Regions from separate parts of the Candidatus Photobacterium acropomis genome, predicted to be linked through region 2. Evidence: predicted binding sites of a transcription regulator. Region 2 holds the regulator's gene; each other region holds the start of a gene.
The links. The regulator CRP, encoded in region 2, controls carbon source genes, mostly activating them, when cyclic AMP is high. The targets are predictions, from matches to a motif close to TGTGANNNNNNTCACA.
Positions count from the first base shown of each region.

Region 1 (4,180 bases), 360 kb from region 2:
CATTTCTGCTTACGATCAAGTGCAGGGTATTGATGCAGAATTAGCTGGTCAGTTGGCAGGTTTTATTGATTGCTTAATTAGTTACCGTGAAGTGTTAGCGGAGCCGCACACAGTCGCTGGTTGGTCAGACATATTGAATCAACTATTGGATGATTTCTTTGCTGTTGAGCTTGAAGGCGAATTAGTTCTGAAATCGATCCGCGATAACGTACACCGCTTACAAGAGCAGCTTTCAGATGCAGGGTATCAAACCGAGATTACGCCAGCGGTGTTAACTCAATACTTGCGCGATAAACTATCGGGCGAGCGAGTTAGCCAACGTTTCCTTGCTGGGCAAGTAAACTTCTGTACCTTGATGCCAATGCGATCGATCCCTTTTGATGTGGTGTGTTTGCTTGGCATGAATGACGGTGCTTACCCTCGTAACATTGCGCCTGAAGGATTTGATTTAATGAATGGTCGCACTAAAGCTGGCGATCGTTCCCGTCGTGATGATGACCGTTATCTATTCTTAGAAGCATTGCTTTCTGCGCAGCAAACCTTGTATATCAGCTATGTTGGACGCTCGATTCAAGATAACGCTGAGAAGATAGCTTCAGTCTTGGTTAGTGAGCTGGTGGAATACTGCCAGCAAGGTTACTGCCTTGAAGGTGATGAGCCATTAGCGGTTGATGAATCAGCAGAAAATATTAAACAAAAACTGATTGAGCACCATCCATTAGTACCATTTAGCCCAAGTGCATTTACTGGCGAGAAAGGCAGTTATGCCATTGAATGGTTACCTGCAGCAGCTCGTGAAGGACAAGCGAGTCAGCCATTCCAACTTGGTGAATTACCACCAGAGCCAATTGCAGACGATCAGCAACAAGTGTTAGAGCTTGCCGAGCTACAACGTTTTTGGCGTTTACCGGTACGTTATTTCTTTAACCGCCGTTTGAAAGTTTACTTCGAGCCACCAATGGGCTTGCTTGAAGATGATGAGCCATTTGTGCTTAATCAGCTAGAAAGCTATCACATCAAAAATGATCTGTTAGGTTTGTTACTCGATGCCAAGATGACGAACCAAGATCCTGATCAGATCTTTAGTCATTTTGCACAAGAGCAAAAAGCGGCAGGTCGATTACCGGTAGCGGCATTTGGTGAAATTGACTTAGATGCTAGCCGCACTTCTGTTGGGGAGTTGGTCGATAAAATTGAGCCTTTGGTGCATGCGCCATTAGCAGATCAAGAGGTGGGCATTCGCTTTGATGTTAATGGTCATCCTGTTTTGCTACAAGGCTGGTTAAAGCAGCGTTATCAATCAGGTCTAATGCGTTTTAGAAGCGGTAAAGTACGCTCGGTGGATTTACTGGCGGCTTGGTGTGATCACCTGTGTTTAGCCATTAGCCAACCTCAAGCGATGCAAAAAACACATCTTATTGGCACCGATAAATACCTTATTCTGCATCCTATTGATGCCGCAACGGCTAAACGTTACCTACAAGAATTAATCGAGCTTTACTATCAAGGTTTAAACCAGCCATTGGCGTATTTCCCGAAAACGGCACATGCCGGCATTCAAGCTTGTGTTGATAAACAAGGTAATTGGAAAGATGACGAACTGACGGTTGAAAAAGCTTACGACAAGATGGCGGGTTGTTTTAACGATGGTTATCTTTTTGCTGGTGAAGGGGCTGATGAGTACATCAATCGGGTGTGGACACATTGGAATGATGAGCTTGCGAAAACCAGTTATGTATTGGCATTGAAAGTGTTACAAGCGGCAGTGCTAAACAGTGAAGAAGTAGAGCAGGAATAAAGAGAGTAGTGTGGCCGCCAGCAAATCATTATTAATTGTAGGGTGTTCGCTGTACGGCCACCGGTCCAGAGGTGACCAAGTTTCTGGCGCTGATACTAACTAACCGCTGTAAGACAAACCGTGAGTAAGTTCTCACAATATTAGAATAAAACAGGATTTGATCGTTTAATCTTCGCTTATAAGTGTTTGATCACATTAGTGATGTGAGCAAGATCACCTTGAAATAACAATGATCATTTTAGCGTTCAAATTTGATGATATGGGACAAGTAAAATCATGACGGCACAAACGCAGACCAACATTTTGCAGCCAATGGCGTTCCCACTGCATGGCACCCGTTTAATAGAAGCCTCAGCGGGTACGGGGAAAACCTTCACCATTGCCAGTTTATACCTTCGTTTATTGTTAGGTCATGGCTGCGCACAAACACGCCACGCTACAGAGCTTACCGTTGATCAGATCCTCGTGGTGACCTTTACTGAAGCAGCAACCGCTGAACTACGTGATCGTATTCGTGCTCGTATCCATGATGCACGACTCGCTTTTAGCCGAGGTGTTAGTAATGATCCTGTGATTGAGCCATTGTTAACGGAATATCCAGATCATAAAGCGGCAGCGAATATTTTATTGCAGGCAGAGCGCCAAATGGATGAAGCGGCGATTTATACCATTCATGGTTTCTGTCAGCGAATGTTGACTCAAAATGCGTTTGAATCAGGCTGTCGTTTCAACAATGAATTTGTTACTGATGAAAGCCAGCTTAAAAGCTTGGTGGTAGCCGATTATTGGCGAAGCCATTTCTATCAATTACCTCGCTCGCTGGCATCACAAATTCGTGATTTATGGTCATCGCCAGCAGCCTTATTAAAAGATATCGGTAATAGCTTAACTGGTGCACCAGTCAAATTATCTGTCTCAGCCATGACGGCGGATTTAGAACAATTACACCAACAAAACCTCGAGCGCATTAATGGCTTTAAGACGTTGTGGAAAGAGCACTTTGCCGATTTAGAAGCGTTAATTGCGAATTCTGACGTAAATAAGCGCAGCTATACCAAAAAGAGCTTACCCGCTTGGCTAGCACAGGTAAATGAGTGGGCAAATGCAGCCACTGATAGCTATGAGCTACCCGATAAATTAGATAAGTTTTCACAGCGAGTATTAAGCGAGAAAACCCCGAAAGGTGAAGCACCGCAACATAGTGTGTTTGTGGCTATCGATGACTTGATTGATAACCCTGCGACGTTACGGGATCCATTATTAGCTCATGCGATTGAACGTTGTCGCACGCTACTCGCTCAAGCCAAAGCACATAAAGGCTGGTTATCGTTTGACGATCTTCTTACTCAGTTAGGTACAGCGATCGAGAATGATCAAGATGATCTGCTGGCAAGTAAGATCCGCAGTCAATATCCGGTTGCGATGATAGATGAATTCCAAGATACCGACCCATTACAGTACGGTATTTTTAGCGCTGTTTATAAAGATCATCCTGAGTGTGGTTTATTTATGATCGGTGATCCGAAGCAGGCGATTTATGCTTTCCGCGGCGCTGATATTTTTACCTATATTCAAGCTCGTCGACAGGTACAAGATCATTACACGCTAGGCACAAACTGGCGTTCGACTGCCGATATGATTGCCTCTGTGAATAGTGTTTTTGCCCATCCAAATAGTCCGTTTATTTACGATCAAGACATTACTTTTGAACCTGTTGGTCATAGCCCGAAAGCACCAGAGCGAAGCTGGTGGCTCAATGGCGAAAAACAGCACGCGTTAACTTTCTGGTTGCAAGATAGCGATGAGGGTAAACCTGTTACCAAAGGTGAATATGAATCTACTATGGCGCAGGCCACCGCAGCGCAAATTCAGCATATTCTTGAGCGCTCACAACAAGGGCAAGGCTACTTTTTAGATAAAGAAGGTGGTGAGGCTAAAGCTGTGAAAGCGGGTGATATTGCGGTACTGGTGCGAACTGGTCGTGAAGGCAAGTTAGTGCGGGAAGCGTTAGCACGCCAAGGCATTGCCAGTGTGTATTTATCGAATCGTGACAGCGTATTTTCAACCGCAGAAGCGGCAGATGTTCAACGTTTACTGCAAGCAGTATTAACTCCTGAAGATGATCGCGCGCTGCGAGCGGCACTAGCGTCTGGTTTATTTGCGTTAACGGCGATTGAGCTTGATACCCTTAATAACGATGAGAACGAATGGGAAATTGCGGTAAATAGCTTTAAACAATATCGTCAGCAATGGCAAAAGCGCGGTGTGATGCCGATGCTGCGCAGCGTCATGGCGAAAAATAATATCGCTGAGCGTTTGTTAGTTGAAGAAGGCGGTGAGCGTCGTTTAACGGATTTACTGCATATAGGCGAATTGCTGCAA
Region 1 covers NZ_CP131609.1:1,059,389-1,063,568, forward strand. The annotation lists gene recC (exodeoxyribonuclease V subunit gamma) at 1-1,798, shown strand, start outside; gene recB (exodeoxyribonuclease V subunit beta) at 2,075-4,180, shown strand, end outside.
Region 1: a site for CRP is predicted at 2,001-2,016, ahead of recB (exodeoxyribonuclease V subunit beta). Genes of this name have one in related genera too.

Region 2 (4,180 bases):
TTACTGATCGGCATGGTACCGATCGTTAACCTTGAGTGGATCCAGAAGATCGTCCGTGATACCCGCGATCGTGGCCATTCACGTGAAGCGGTAATGGAGTCTATCGTTCGCTCGATGGACGACTACTTAAATTACTTAACACCTCAGTTCTCACGCACTCATATTAACTTCCAACGTGTTCCTACGGTTGATACCTCAAACCCTGTCAGTGCGAAAGGTATTCCAAGCCTTGATGAAAGCTTTGTGGTGATCCGTTTTCGTGGCTTAAAAAATGTCGACTTCCCTTACCTACTTGCAATGATCCAAGGCTCATTTATGTCGCGTCATAACACCCTTGTTGTCCCTGGTGGGAAGATGAGTTTTGCGATGGAACTGATCATGAGACCGCTGATCGAGCAGCTCATCAATACAGGTAAAATTAGCTAACATTAAAACCAATAAAAAAGGTTGGCGTAATGCCAACCTTTCTCTAATCAAACAAATATTAACGGCTTAAGCGCTGATCACTTCATAAGAATGCGTAAGCTCTACCCCTTTACCCAGCATCAAACATACCGAACAATATTTCTCTAATGAATCGGCAACAACATTCGCCACCGCAGATTCATCTAAATCAAAACCAGACACCACAAAATGCAGATTTGCTTGTGTAAATAAGCGTGGAGCTTGATCTCGGCGCTGGGCTGAAATTTGCACTTCACAACCGACAATATTTTGCGCTTGTGCTTTCAATCCACTGACAACATCGACTGAACTACAGCCACCAGCAGCCATCAATACGAGCTCCATTGGACTTGGGGCTTTATCGCCACCGTTGCCATCCATTACCACACTATGACCTGAGTTTGATTGACCTAAGAAAGTCATATCTTCTACCCATTTGACTCGGGATTGCATCGCTTAATCCTTATTTAGATGCCCAAAGATAACGACTAGTCTTATTGATAAATCTAATAATGTAAATCGATTTTGGTATCCCGTCCTCTTCGTGCTACAGACTCATTTTTACTTGCAAAAGCTGACCTGTTATTCGTGGTCAAATACCACTAATAGCAACTATCTCACCACGTTGTGATCCTGTGCACAGTTATCCATATCAAATGAGCGATTCTACTAGATCAATATCAAGAAAAAGGCGTAGAAAAAGGATACACTCTAACTTATTCAAGTTAGCTTGCAGCCCAGCGGCTGAATGGATACCCTGTCAGCAGACAGTTTTTTTTCCAGCATGGTGCTCGAAGAGAAAATGAATGCTGTTGGGCAACAAATGCAGAGGAAGTTAGTAATATGGTTCCAGGTAAACCGCAAACAGATCCAACTTTAGAGTGGTTTCTTTCCCATTGTCATATTCACAAGTACCCATCAAAAAGTACGCTGATCCACGCAGGTGAGAAAGCGGAAACTTTGTACTACATTGTGAAGGGTTCTGTTGCTGTACTAATCAAGGATGAAGAAGGTAAGGAAATGATCCTTTCTTACCTAAACCAAGGTGACTTTATTGGTGAGCTTGGCTTATTCGAAGAAGATCAAGAGCGTACTGCTTGGGTTCGCGCTAAGACTCCTTGTGAAGTAGCAGAAATTTCGTTTAAAAAATTCCGTCAGTTAATCCAAGTTAACCCTGACATTCTAATGCGTCTATCTGCTCAAATGGCTAGTCGTCTACAAGTGACGAGCCAAAAAGTAGGTGATTTAGCATTCCTAGACGTTACTGGTCGTATCGCACAAACATTGCTAAACCTAGCTAAACAGCCAGATGCAATGACGCACCCAGACGGCATGCAGATCAAGATCACTCGTCAAGAAATCGGTCAAATCGTTGGCTGTTCTCGTGAGACAGTAGGTCGTATTCTGAAGATGCTTGAAGAGCAGAACCTTATCTCTGCTCACGGTAAGACTATCGTTGTTTACGGTACACGTTAATTTAACGCTGTCATCGTATGAAAAAAGCCGCACACTGTTGCGGCTTTTTTAATGTCTTTTTAACTTTTCAAACAAGCATGAACCTGTTTTTTATCAAGCTTTGCTTCGTTAATTCTGGCACTATGCATGCAGTAAAAAAAGTAGCTAACATACTTTTTCATCTCTTCTTTCGCAGAGGTAATTTCATCACCACGCCCCATTTGTTTAAGTGCTATCTGCTGACACATGCTGTTGTAACGACTCAAGGTTTGGTTACATTCCTCGGTAGAGCTAAACTGCAAGCAACGCTTCGACTTCGCTTTATCACAAACCAGTGCATCACCATTTTGAGTTAACCATGAACGAGTACTATTGAGCATAAATGCAGTTTCAAAAGTGTTTTTAAAAGATTGATTTAACTGCTCATTATTAGCTAGTGTAAACTCACGCTTAGCAACAACGCGATCTTTATAAAGCAATTCAAATACCCAAGAACCACTGACTAACTCATAAGGTTCTGAAAACTGCCAAAGCGCCAAGTTTTTATCGTGTTTATACATGGTATCGGACCATGTTGATACCGTCGTTGCTTGCTCCGTTGCAGGGTTGACCAATTTAGGATGCGTCATACGCGCTGTAATAGGAAATGCCGTTTTTCCTTTCAGCTCATCACTGGCACCATCAGGGATCTCTACTGCATAACGAAACCCGATATATTGCCCAAGTTTCGGGATCACTAATTTATTGCTCGCCTTTACTGTATAAACAGCCCCAATTTGGCTGATCACACCAGCTTCTGAAATCGTCACCTTGGGTATATTGTTATCCACTGAAGATAAAGAGCTACATCCAGTCAATAATGATAATAACAGCCCTATTATTGTGTTCTTTCTAAGAGTCATATTACTTCCACCTAACAAAAAAGCACTGAAGAAAGAAATACTTATTGATAACTTTCTAACTAAAATAAAACATTAGATAATAAAGCAATGTGACATTTTTAACGTGCCGATAAGATCACAAATTGGCAATTAGACGCAAAATAAAATACCCAAAAGGAATAGCAAGGGCAGCCATAAATATTTCATCAATCCCATTCAAACTTTGTGTCTTTTATGAGAACAATTAATTTGTATTGTCTAAATTAAGTGCTACATTCTGCGTATTAATGGACTTTCTTTTTCTCGCGGTAATGGAATATGGATATCGAACGTTTTGCCCCGAATAGCTATACCACAGTACCTGGCGCTATCGCTCCTCAACCTACAACGATTGAGATGACAGGCTTTAGTGACCGTCGCTGTTACTTAGAGCAGCAAACAGGTTTACGTCGCTGCCCTGTTGAAGACAGTGGTATTTGGGGATCCCCCCTCGATAATTAACAGATTCAAAAAAAGCAGCCAAATGGCTGCTTTTTTATTAATACGTCGTTGTGGTTAGGAGTTATAGGTACTTTCAAAGATCTTATCTGCTGAAGCCTCAACAAAACCGGTATAGATCTCCCCATCCGGTTGTAAGTAGCGTTTAGCAAACTCATAGAAGCCACCAGGTACCTGCATATCACCATCACTAAAGGTAACAGACACTTTATCTGCCATGGTCGCTGATTGCTCTAACATCACTTTAGGATTGCCTTTTACCGCCCCTCCAGCTTGGTTAATGGCGAAACCACTGCATTCGAGAAAATGATTCACTTCGGCAATTTCGACAAATTGTTCTAGCTGGTTAATATCAATGGTGAAGTGATTCGCTCCATAACCGTGAGCTGCCACCCAACCTGCATATTCACTTTCTGCATTAAGAAAATGATACACCTCACTACTCAGTTGCCATGGTTTACCTTGATACAAAAAAGCTGGATCAGCAAAGTAGCCATCATCAACTTGATCAACCAGTTTGCGAACTTCGGTTTGCAATTCTGTTGAGCACAAGCCCAATTGCAACTCACTAATGAAAACCTTAGGCGCATTCGGATCAGGATGCTCAAAATGCTCAGCGTAGAGCTTTTTCTCTTTAAAATGGTAGCGTCCTTTTGGCTTATAGCCTACCGCAATAAAAGGTGCAGCTAACCTTGCCAGGCCACACTTAGGTAAACCAAAGGTGCGTAACGCAATATGATCATTGATTAGTGGCTCATCTTCTGTGAGTAACTGCCTAACACTCGACGCAGAAGGACATAAACGCTGGGTATAATCTTTCCATAACTCAGTAAATAATTGTTCCATGCTAGACAATCCTTACAGTTAATGATGAAGCTATCTCAAACGAATACCCGGTGATA
Region 2 covers NZ_CP131609.1:695,736-699,915, reverse strand. The annotation lists gene Q7657_RS09910 (phosphoribulokinase) at 1-426, shown strand, start outside; gene Q7657_RS09905 (OsmC family protein) at 493-897, opposite strand; gene crp (cAMP-activated global transcriptional regulator CRP) at 1,288-1,920, shown strand; gene Q7657_RS09895 (DUF3859 domain-containing protein) at 1,980-2,801, opposite strand; gene Q7657_RS09890 (hypothetical protein) at 3,099-3,281, shown strand; gene Q7657_RS09885 (DUF1338 domain-containing protein) at 3,336-4,124, opposite strand; gene astD (succinylglutamate-semialdehyde dehydrogenase) at 4,155-4,180, opposite strand, start outside.

Region 3 (4,180 bases), on a different contig from region 2:
AAGCGTAAAGGCGGTCGTATTGTTACCTTAGCATCGGTATCAGGGATCACTGGTAACCGAGGACAAACCAATTACAGTGCTGCAAAAGCAGGTGTGATTGGTGCGACCAAATCACTCGCGCTAGAGCTCGCAAAGCGTAAGATCACCGTAAACTGTGTCGCACCGGGACTGATTGACACAGGTATGGTAGACGAGCACGTAAAAGAGCATGCTTTACCGCAAGTACCACTACGTCGTATGGGTGAACCAAAAGAAGTGGCTGGACTGGTTAGCTACTTAATGTCTGACATTGCCGCTTATGTTACTCGTCAGGTTATTTCAGTGAACGGAGGTTTAGTATGAACCGTCGTGTAGTTGTTACAGGCATGTCTGGGGTTACTGCATTTGGTAACGATTGGCAGCAGATTGAGCCAAAACTGCGTGCATGCGAAAATGCAACCATCTACATGCAAGACTATGAATTGTATGATGGATTAAATACCAAACTGGCTGCGCCAATTGAAAACTTCACCCTGCCAAAACACTATACACGTAAGAAAACCCGTGCCATGGGTCGTGTATCTAAGCTATCAACACTGGCAACGGAAAATGCACTGATTCAAGCAGGCTTATTAGACAACGATGTACTGACTAACGGTCAAACCGGTATTGCTTACGGCTCATCAACCGGCAGTACCCCTGCGATCAGTGCTTTTGGTGTGATGCTTAACGAGAAAAGCACCCGCGCAATTACTGCCACCACTTATGTACAAATGATGCCTCACACCACTGCTGTTAACGTGGGCTTATTCTTTGGTCTGCGTGGTCGTGTGATCCCAACTAGCAGTGCATGTACTTCAGGTAGCCAAGCAATTGGTTATGCGTATGAAGCCATTAAACACGGCTATCAAACTGTAATGGTAGCTGGTGGTGCTGAAGAGCTTTGCCCAACAGAGTCTGCCGTTTTTGATACCCTTTTTGCTACCAGCCTTAAAAACGACACACCGAAAGCAACACCTCGCCCCTACGATACCGAGCGTGATGGCTTAGTGATTGGTGAAGGTGCTGGCACATTAGTATTAGAAGAATACGACCATGCCATTGCTCGTGGCGCGAAGATCTATGCTGAAGTGGTTGGCTTTGCTAGCAACTGTGATGCCGCCCACGTAACACAACCACAAAAAGAAACCATGCAGTTATGTATGGAAATGGCACTACAGCAAGCGAACTTATCACCAAGTGCTATCGACTATATCTCAGCTCACGGCACAGCCACTGAGAAAGGTGATATTGCCGAGAGCCAAGCGACAGCGAGTATCTTTGGTAATGACACGCCAATTAGCTCTCTGAAAAGCTATTTAGGTCACACTCTTGGTGCCTGTGGCGCGATTGAAGCATGGTTAAGTCTAGAAATGATGCATAATGGTTGGTTTAACCCAACCCTTAACCTAGACAACGTTGATCCTGAATGTGGCGATTTAGACTACATTCGCGGTGAAGGACGCAACCTTAATTGCCAGTACATTATGAGCAACAACTTTGCGTTTGGTGGGATCAACACGTCAATTATTTTTAAGCGCGTTTAACACCTACATATAGCGCTAAATATACGCTTAAAAACGCAAACCAATAACCATGCACATACTAAGATCAGTTATCGTGCATGGTTATTGTCATTCACATTATTGCTGTTTTAAAAATTCGATCGCCTGATCTTTTTCCTCTGGCTGGAAGAATTGAATATCGATGTTACGAAATAGCTTGTCTTCCACTTTGACAATTTTTTCAATCCACTGCTTATCAGCAACCACTGCAACTTTGGTAATGTGCGAAATACCCGCATGAAACACATAACGTACTTCTTCAAGTAGCGCTGAAAACTCTATCCCTTCAAAATTATCGATCTGCTCGAAAATCACAATCTTGCCATGTACTTCAGTTTTAGCTTGTGCATCATACAAAATACGCTTCATGTCATCTTCATTGATCTTGCCATCAATTGAAAACGCCACTGCATTATCAATATCAACATTGAGCATAGTTAACATTATTGTGTCCTTAATCCTTCAAGAAATGAGTGTTTTACTATGCGCTTTTTGTCAGAAAAGTGCAGTGAGGTAGAGACGATATTTTGGGGAAATGATATTGCATCAAAGCATTGTGATTTGCTCTCCTCTTTATTAAAAAAGAACTCCAACAAAATAAGCACCAATATGCACATATCTATTTACATTTCTAAACAAACAGAACATTGCAAAATAAAATTTAGACCTCTAATCAGTTAAGATTCATTTTCATACATGTAAAAATGAGATAAAACCCACAAAAACAACGTAAATCATGTATAATTATGATTACGCATCATCACAATGCGTAATAATACCTATTAAATTATTTAGAGCTCAAAGGAATAGACTCTTAATATGGACATATCAACACCTTCGGTAAATGCTTCCGAAATAGGTGAAGACATAAAGCAAACGTGGACATTTTTACAACCAACAGCAAAGGATGGTGATGAGATTTTTAATCTGATCGCTGATTGTCCCCCTCTCGATACCAACTCCTCTTATTGTAACTTTCTCCAATCTACCCATTTTCATAAAACCTGCGTTATTGCACGTTGTAATGGCCAGATTGCAGGGTTTATATCAGGTTATAAAAAGCCTGATGAGTCCAGCACTTTATTTGTATGGCAGGTGGCAGTAGCCCACCAATATCGAGGTCATGGGCTTGCCTTTAACATGTTACAAGAGCTAATAACGCGTGATGCATTGCACCCTATCACGGCCATTGAAACCACGATCACAGAAGATAACCGCGCATCGTGGGCATTATTTAGAAAGCTAGACGCACGCCATGGCGAGCAAGGCGAAGTGAGTACTTTTTTAGACGAAGACATTCATTTTAAAGGTAAGCACGATACGGAATTCTTGTATCGCATCCCTTTAACTCATACTCAACAGAAAGGAAAATAAACGGGCATATTATGGATATTTTTAAGAAACAGGAATCAAAAGTTCGTTCTTACTCAAACAGTTTCCCCGTCGTATTTACCAAAGCAAAAGGCAGCTGGCTTGAGACCGAACAAGGCGATCGTTACCTCGATTTTCTCGCTGGTGCTGGTTCTCTAAATTACGGTCATAATAATCCTGTGTTCAAACAGGCTCTACTCGACTATATCGAACAAGATGGGATCACCCACGGTTTAGATATGCACTCCACAGCTAAAGCCAATTTCCTTGAAGTATTAGAGCGCAATATTCTCGCCCCTCGCCAGCTTAACTATGTAACGCAATTTACCGGTCCTACGGGCACAAATGCGGTAGAAGCAGCACTGAAACTGGCACGTAAAGTAAAAAAGCGCAGCTCTATTGTTGCTTTCACCAATGGGTTTCATGGTTGTACTGCAGGTGCATTAGCCGCAACAGGCAATCAACATCACCGTCAAGGTTCAGGAATGAGCCTTAACAATATTACGCGTATTCCTTTTGAAGGTTATGCAGATATTGACGGTCTTAAATTATTTGAAACCATGCTTACCGATAATTCAGCTGGCATGGATAAACCAGCCGCAGTATTGATTGAAACAGTACAAGGTGAAGGCGGTTTGAATGTCGCTTCTAACCAATGGCTGCAACGTTTAGAAGCTATTTGTAAACAACACGATATTTTACTGATTGTGGATGATATTCAAGCAGGCTGTGGACGAACAGGTACTTTCTTTAGCTTTGAACCATCAGGGATCAAGCCTGATATTGTGACCCTATCAAAATCAATTGGTGGCTATGGTTTACCAATGGCGATTGTACTGTTCAAACCTGAGCTTGATATCTGGCAACCGGGTGAGCATAACGGTACTTTCCGTGGTAATAACCATGCATTTGTAACGGCAACCAAAGCCCTTGAAACCTACTGGGCGGATGATTCACTTGAAAAACATGTTGCCGCCAGCTCTGAGATCATTAGTAAGGTATTAGATAAATGTCTTCATGATCATGCCGATCTGTTTGTACAGAAAAAAGGTCGCGGCATGATGATCGGGATTGAATGTAACGATGGCGAGCTTGCCGGACAAATAGCAAAAACGTGTTTTGAAAATGGCTTGGTGATTGAAACTGCAGGCCCTAATGATGAAGTCGTGAAATTCTTTAGTCCACTTACTATCTCACATGATGAGCTAAAACAAGGTTTAGCTATT
Region 3 covers NZ_CP131608.1:302,786-306,965, reverse strand. The annotation lists gene Q7657_RS01405 (3-ketoacyl-ACP reductase FabG2) at 1-342, shown strand, start outside; gene Q7657_RS01400 (beta-ketoacyl-ACP synthase) at 339-1,565, shown strand; gene Q7657_RS01395 (SpoIIAA family protein) at 1,662-2,027, opposite strand; gene ectA (diaminobutyrate acetyltransferase) at 2,403-2,957, shown strand; gene ectB (diaminobutyrate--2-oxoglutarate transaminase) at 2,969-4,180, shown strand, end outside.
Region 3: a site for CRP is predicted at 2,289-2,304, ahead of ectA (diaminobutyrate acetyltransferase). Genes of this name have one in related genera too.

Region 4 (4,180 bases), 1.1 Mb from region 2:
TGCCATCATGTGTTAACTTTATTTCAGGTCCTAGCTCGACTGCTGATATCGAGCTGATCAAGGTTGTTGGTGTGCATGGGCCCGTCTTTGCCACCTACATCATTATTGATGATATGTAAGCCTACCTATCACCAATAGTGATAAACAGCTAGCAGGAAGTTAGCGGTTAAGCACACTACGGGAATAAGAACAACGCAGCTATCGGGGCTGCGTTTTTTTATTCAAGTTCCACATCCCCTCTTTGACTCTCTGCCAAATCACGCTTGTTGAATATAGCGCCATAATATGAGTTAGGTATATAATCCTTGCCTCTTAGGCTTTGTATGGGATAAAGAATGCCAGCTATCGACGATCTCGTTTTATTCACTCAAGTCATTGAACATGGATCATTCAGCAAAGTGGCTGAACTCAATAACGTGACTAAATCGGTTGTTAGTAAACGCATTAGTAAACTTGAGACAGAATTAGGTTTACAGTTAATCTACCGCACCACCCGTAAATTAACCCTCACTGAACCCGGTGAAGTCCTCTATCATCGTGCAAAAAGCATCAACCACGTTGCTCAAGCCGCTTTTGATTCAGTAACCGGTTATAGCGAAGCCTTATCTGGCAAAGTTCGCATGTCAGTTCCCACCATTTCAGGTGAATTAGTTCTCGCTAAAGCCGTGGCTGAATTTTGCCAAAAACATCCGGGACTATCGGTAGACATGTCACTTGATAATCACTTTGTCGATCTTGTGGCTGACAATTATGATCTGGTGATCCGTACTGGTTATCTAGAAGATTCCAGCCTGATTGCCCGCCATATATTTAATTCTCGTTGGGTGATCTGTGCCTCTCCTGCTTACATTGAGCATTACGGCAAGCCAGAAAAACCTAAAGATTTATTAAGTCATAATTGCCTAGGCTACAACCCACAAAGCACAGGCCCTTTCGACTGGCAATTTCTTAAGCAAAACAAAGTTTATACCCAGAAAGTGAGTGGTAATTTCTCATCTGACAATGCGGCTGCATTAAAGAAAGTCGTGCTTGCAGGTAACGGCATCGCCTATCTACCTAATTGCTTAATTTATGATGAAATACAACGTGGTGATTTGGTGGAATTACTGCCAACCCATGCAGGTAAAGTGGTCGGCATTTATGCGGTATACCCTTATACCAGAAAGCCAGCTAAACGCATTCAAGCCCTGATAGAACACATTCGTGAAAGCTATATGGAAATTAAAGAGAAATTTTAATTTCCATATAAATCATTATATTAGCCATCAACCAGCTTCATCAGTAGATGCCCGTCATACATTGCTTGTTTCACTAAAGCGGCGCCGGGCATGGTTGCTTGGGTATAAAAACAGCTTTGTTCAATTTCTAAATCACGGAAATACACAGGCAAGGTTTGTGAGCGAATTCGCTCCATGATCGCTGGATATAACACCGATTTCGCGCGGTTAAATTCGCCACCAATCAAAATGCGTTGGGGATTAAACAAATTCACCATGATCGCAATGGCTTGACCTAAATTGTGCCCAAGCTCAATGATAATCTGTCTTGCTAAACTATCACCTTCTACGGCTGCATCACACACAGCTTCAATGGTAAGCGGCATATTACTCAGCATAGATTCGTGTCCGGCATCGAGCTGTGTTTTCACTTGCTCTAAGATCGCTTGCAAACTTGCGACTGTTTCTAAACAACCGTGATTACCACAGAAACAACGCTTACCATAAGGCTTAATTTGAATATGCCCAAGCTCACCAACGTTACCTGTTTTACCTTGAAGGACATTATCATCGAGCACAATCCCAGCCCCAACACCGTGATGTATCGAGACTAAAATCGAGTTCGCAATGCCACGAGAGTTACCAAAAAGCTTCTCAGCTAATGCCCATGAGCGAGTATCGTTACCAATAAAAACAGGCAGCCCTGTTTCTTGGTGAATGATCTCGCCAAGCGGAAGATTGGAAACGTTATAATGCGGCATTTGCAGTACTACACCATCACTTGAATTCACTAATCCAGGTAGTGATACTGCGATAGCCGTAATACGATCGAGCTCGCTTACATGATTAGCAAAAAAGACATTAATTTCCTGTAATAGCTTTTCAACCACATCTACCTGATGCAATTGCTCAATGTCTTGACGCTCTTCAACAAGGATTTCACCACCGAGAGCATGTAAAGCAATCGTCAAGTAACCACGCCCTAAGCGAATCGATAAAAATTGCCAACCTTCATTAGCTGGCACAAGCCCAATGGCTGGGCGTCCACGGCTACTTGATTCTTGGAATTGAGTTTCTTTAATTAAATGCGCATCAATCAGTTCACGAGTGATCTTAGTAATACTCGCAGGGGCAAGCTGACTACGTTTTGATAATTCAATGCGAGAAATCGGGCCGTACAAATCAATCAGTTTGTATACGCTCCCAGCATTATTTCTTTTAATATGATCGATATGGCCTGGCTGAGCGACGTACATGTCGATACTCCTGAAAAATCAGCTATAAAACCTTCGGAAGTTAATTTTTTTACTTTGCGAAGTAATTGTGAAGCCTCTTGTCTTCAGTACGTGACAGGTATCACTATCAATGACTAAAGACATTGAGTTTCGCTTCTGCGATAATGGCAAAACGGCTTTTTTGCCAACCATTTTTATTCAATTAGCGGATTTATTTCACGCAGTAACCTTTCTTTACAGCCAAGCTGTTTCACAATAAGAAATAGGCTGTTTGCGTGAAAATAAGAGGTTCAACGTGTACAAAATTAACGAAGTATTCGAGACAATTCAGGGTGAAGGTGTATTTACTGGCGTACCTGCTATTTTTGTTCGATTACAAGTCTGCCCTGTCGGTTGTTCATGGTGTGATACCAAACAAACATGGACAGCAGAGCCACAAGACTTAGCATCTTTAGAACAAATCATGGCAAAAACTGAAGATTCTCCACTTTGGACTCAGCTTGACGCTAATAGCGTTGTGCAACTACTGATTGATCAAAAGTACACAGCAAAGCATGTTGTTATCACAGGTGGTGAGCCATGCATTTACGATCTTCGTCCCCTAACTGAAGCACTAGAAGCAGCCGATTTTAATTGCCAGATTGAAACCAGCGGTACTTCTGAGATCCAAACCAGTGATAACACTTGGGTAACGGTATCGCCAAAAATCAACATGAAAGCCAAGCTGCCTGTGCTTGCTTCTGCCCTAGAGCGTGCTAACGAGATCAAACACCCTGTCGGAACGAGTAAAGATATCGAGCAACTTGACGCTTTATTAGAGGGCAAGAGCCTTAAATCAGACGTCACAATTGCACTACAACCTATCAGCCAAAAACCACGCGCAACTGAGCTTTGCATCGAAACTTGTATTGCTCGTAATTGGCGTTTATCAATTCAGACACACAAATACTTAGCTATTGCTTAAACTGCTGTTGCCTGAAGTGATTTATAAAAAATTCAGCTAAGACGTCCTAGATATATATTTTCCAATACAGAGCTAGGACGACTTAAAGCAAATGACCGATAATTAACCAATCATTTGCTGAAATTACCGCTTTCTTTCATCAATTTATCATTTGATTGATATCAATACTTGATGCTTGTCGTAAGAAAGGTAATATGACTAACACTTAGATATCTTTAAGCACGAGATACTTTAATTCCGAAGTCAGTGCCTAAACGGAGAATGATTTAAACATGACTTACGCGCCTGTAACAGACGTATTAAGCGGCAAACTAGCGGTAGACAGTGAAGTTACTGTTCGCGGTTGGGTTCGCTCACGTCGTGATTCCAAAGCTGGGATCTCTTTCCTTGCCATTTATGACGGCTCTTGTTTCGACCCGATTCAGGCCGTGGTCCCTAATGAGTTAAATAATTACCAGGATGAAGTGCTTAAGCTTACAACTGGTTGCTCTGTTGAGGTTACCGGTACAATCGTAGCATCTCCTGCTCAAGGTCAAGATTTTGAACTAGCAGCAACCAACGTTAAAGTAGTTGGTTGGGTTGAAGATGCAGAATCTTACCCAATGGCGAAAACACGCCACTCAATTGAGTACTTACGTGAAGTTGCACACCTTCGTCCACGTACTAACGTGATCGGTGCTGTTGCACGTGTTCGTAACTGTCTATCTCAAGCGATCCACCGTTTCTACCACGAGCAAGGCTTCTTCTGGATGTCTGCACCACTT
Region 4 covers NZ_CP131609.1:1,771,406-1,775,585, reverse strand. The annotation lists gene Q7657_RS15170 (LutC/YkgG family protein) at 1-119, shown strand, start outside; gene Q7657_RS15165 (LysR family transcriptional regulator) at 336-1,238, shown strand; gene mlc (sugar metabolism global transcriptional regulator Mlc) at 1,259-2,473, opposite strand; gene Q7657_RS15155 (hypothetical protein) at 2,583-2,711, shown strand; gene queE (7-carboxy-7-deazaguanine synthase QueE) at 2,748-3,416, shown strand; gene asnS (asparagine--tRNA ligase) at 3,689-4,180, shown strand, end outside.
Region 4: a site for CRP is predicted at 2,563-2,578, ahead of mlc (sugar metabolism global transcriptional regulator Mlc). Genes of this name have one in related genera too.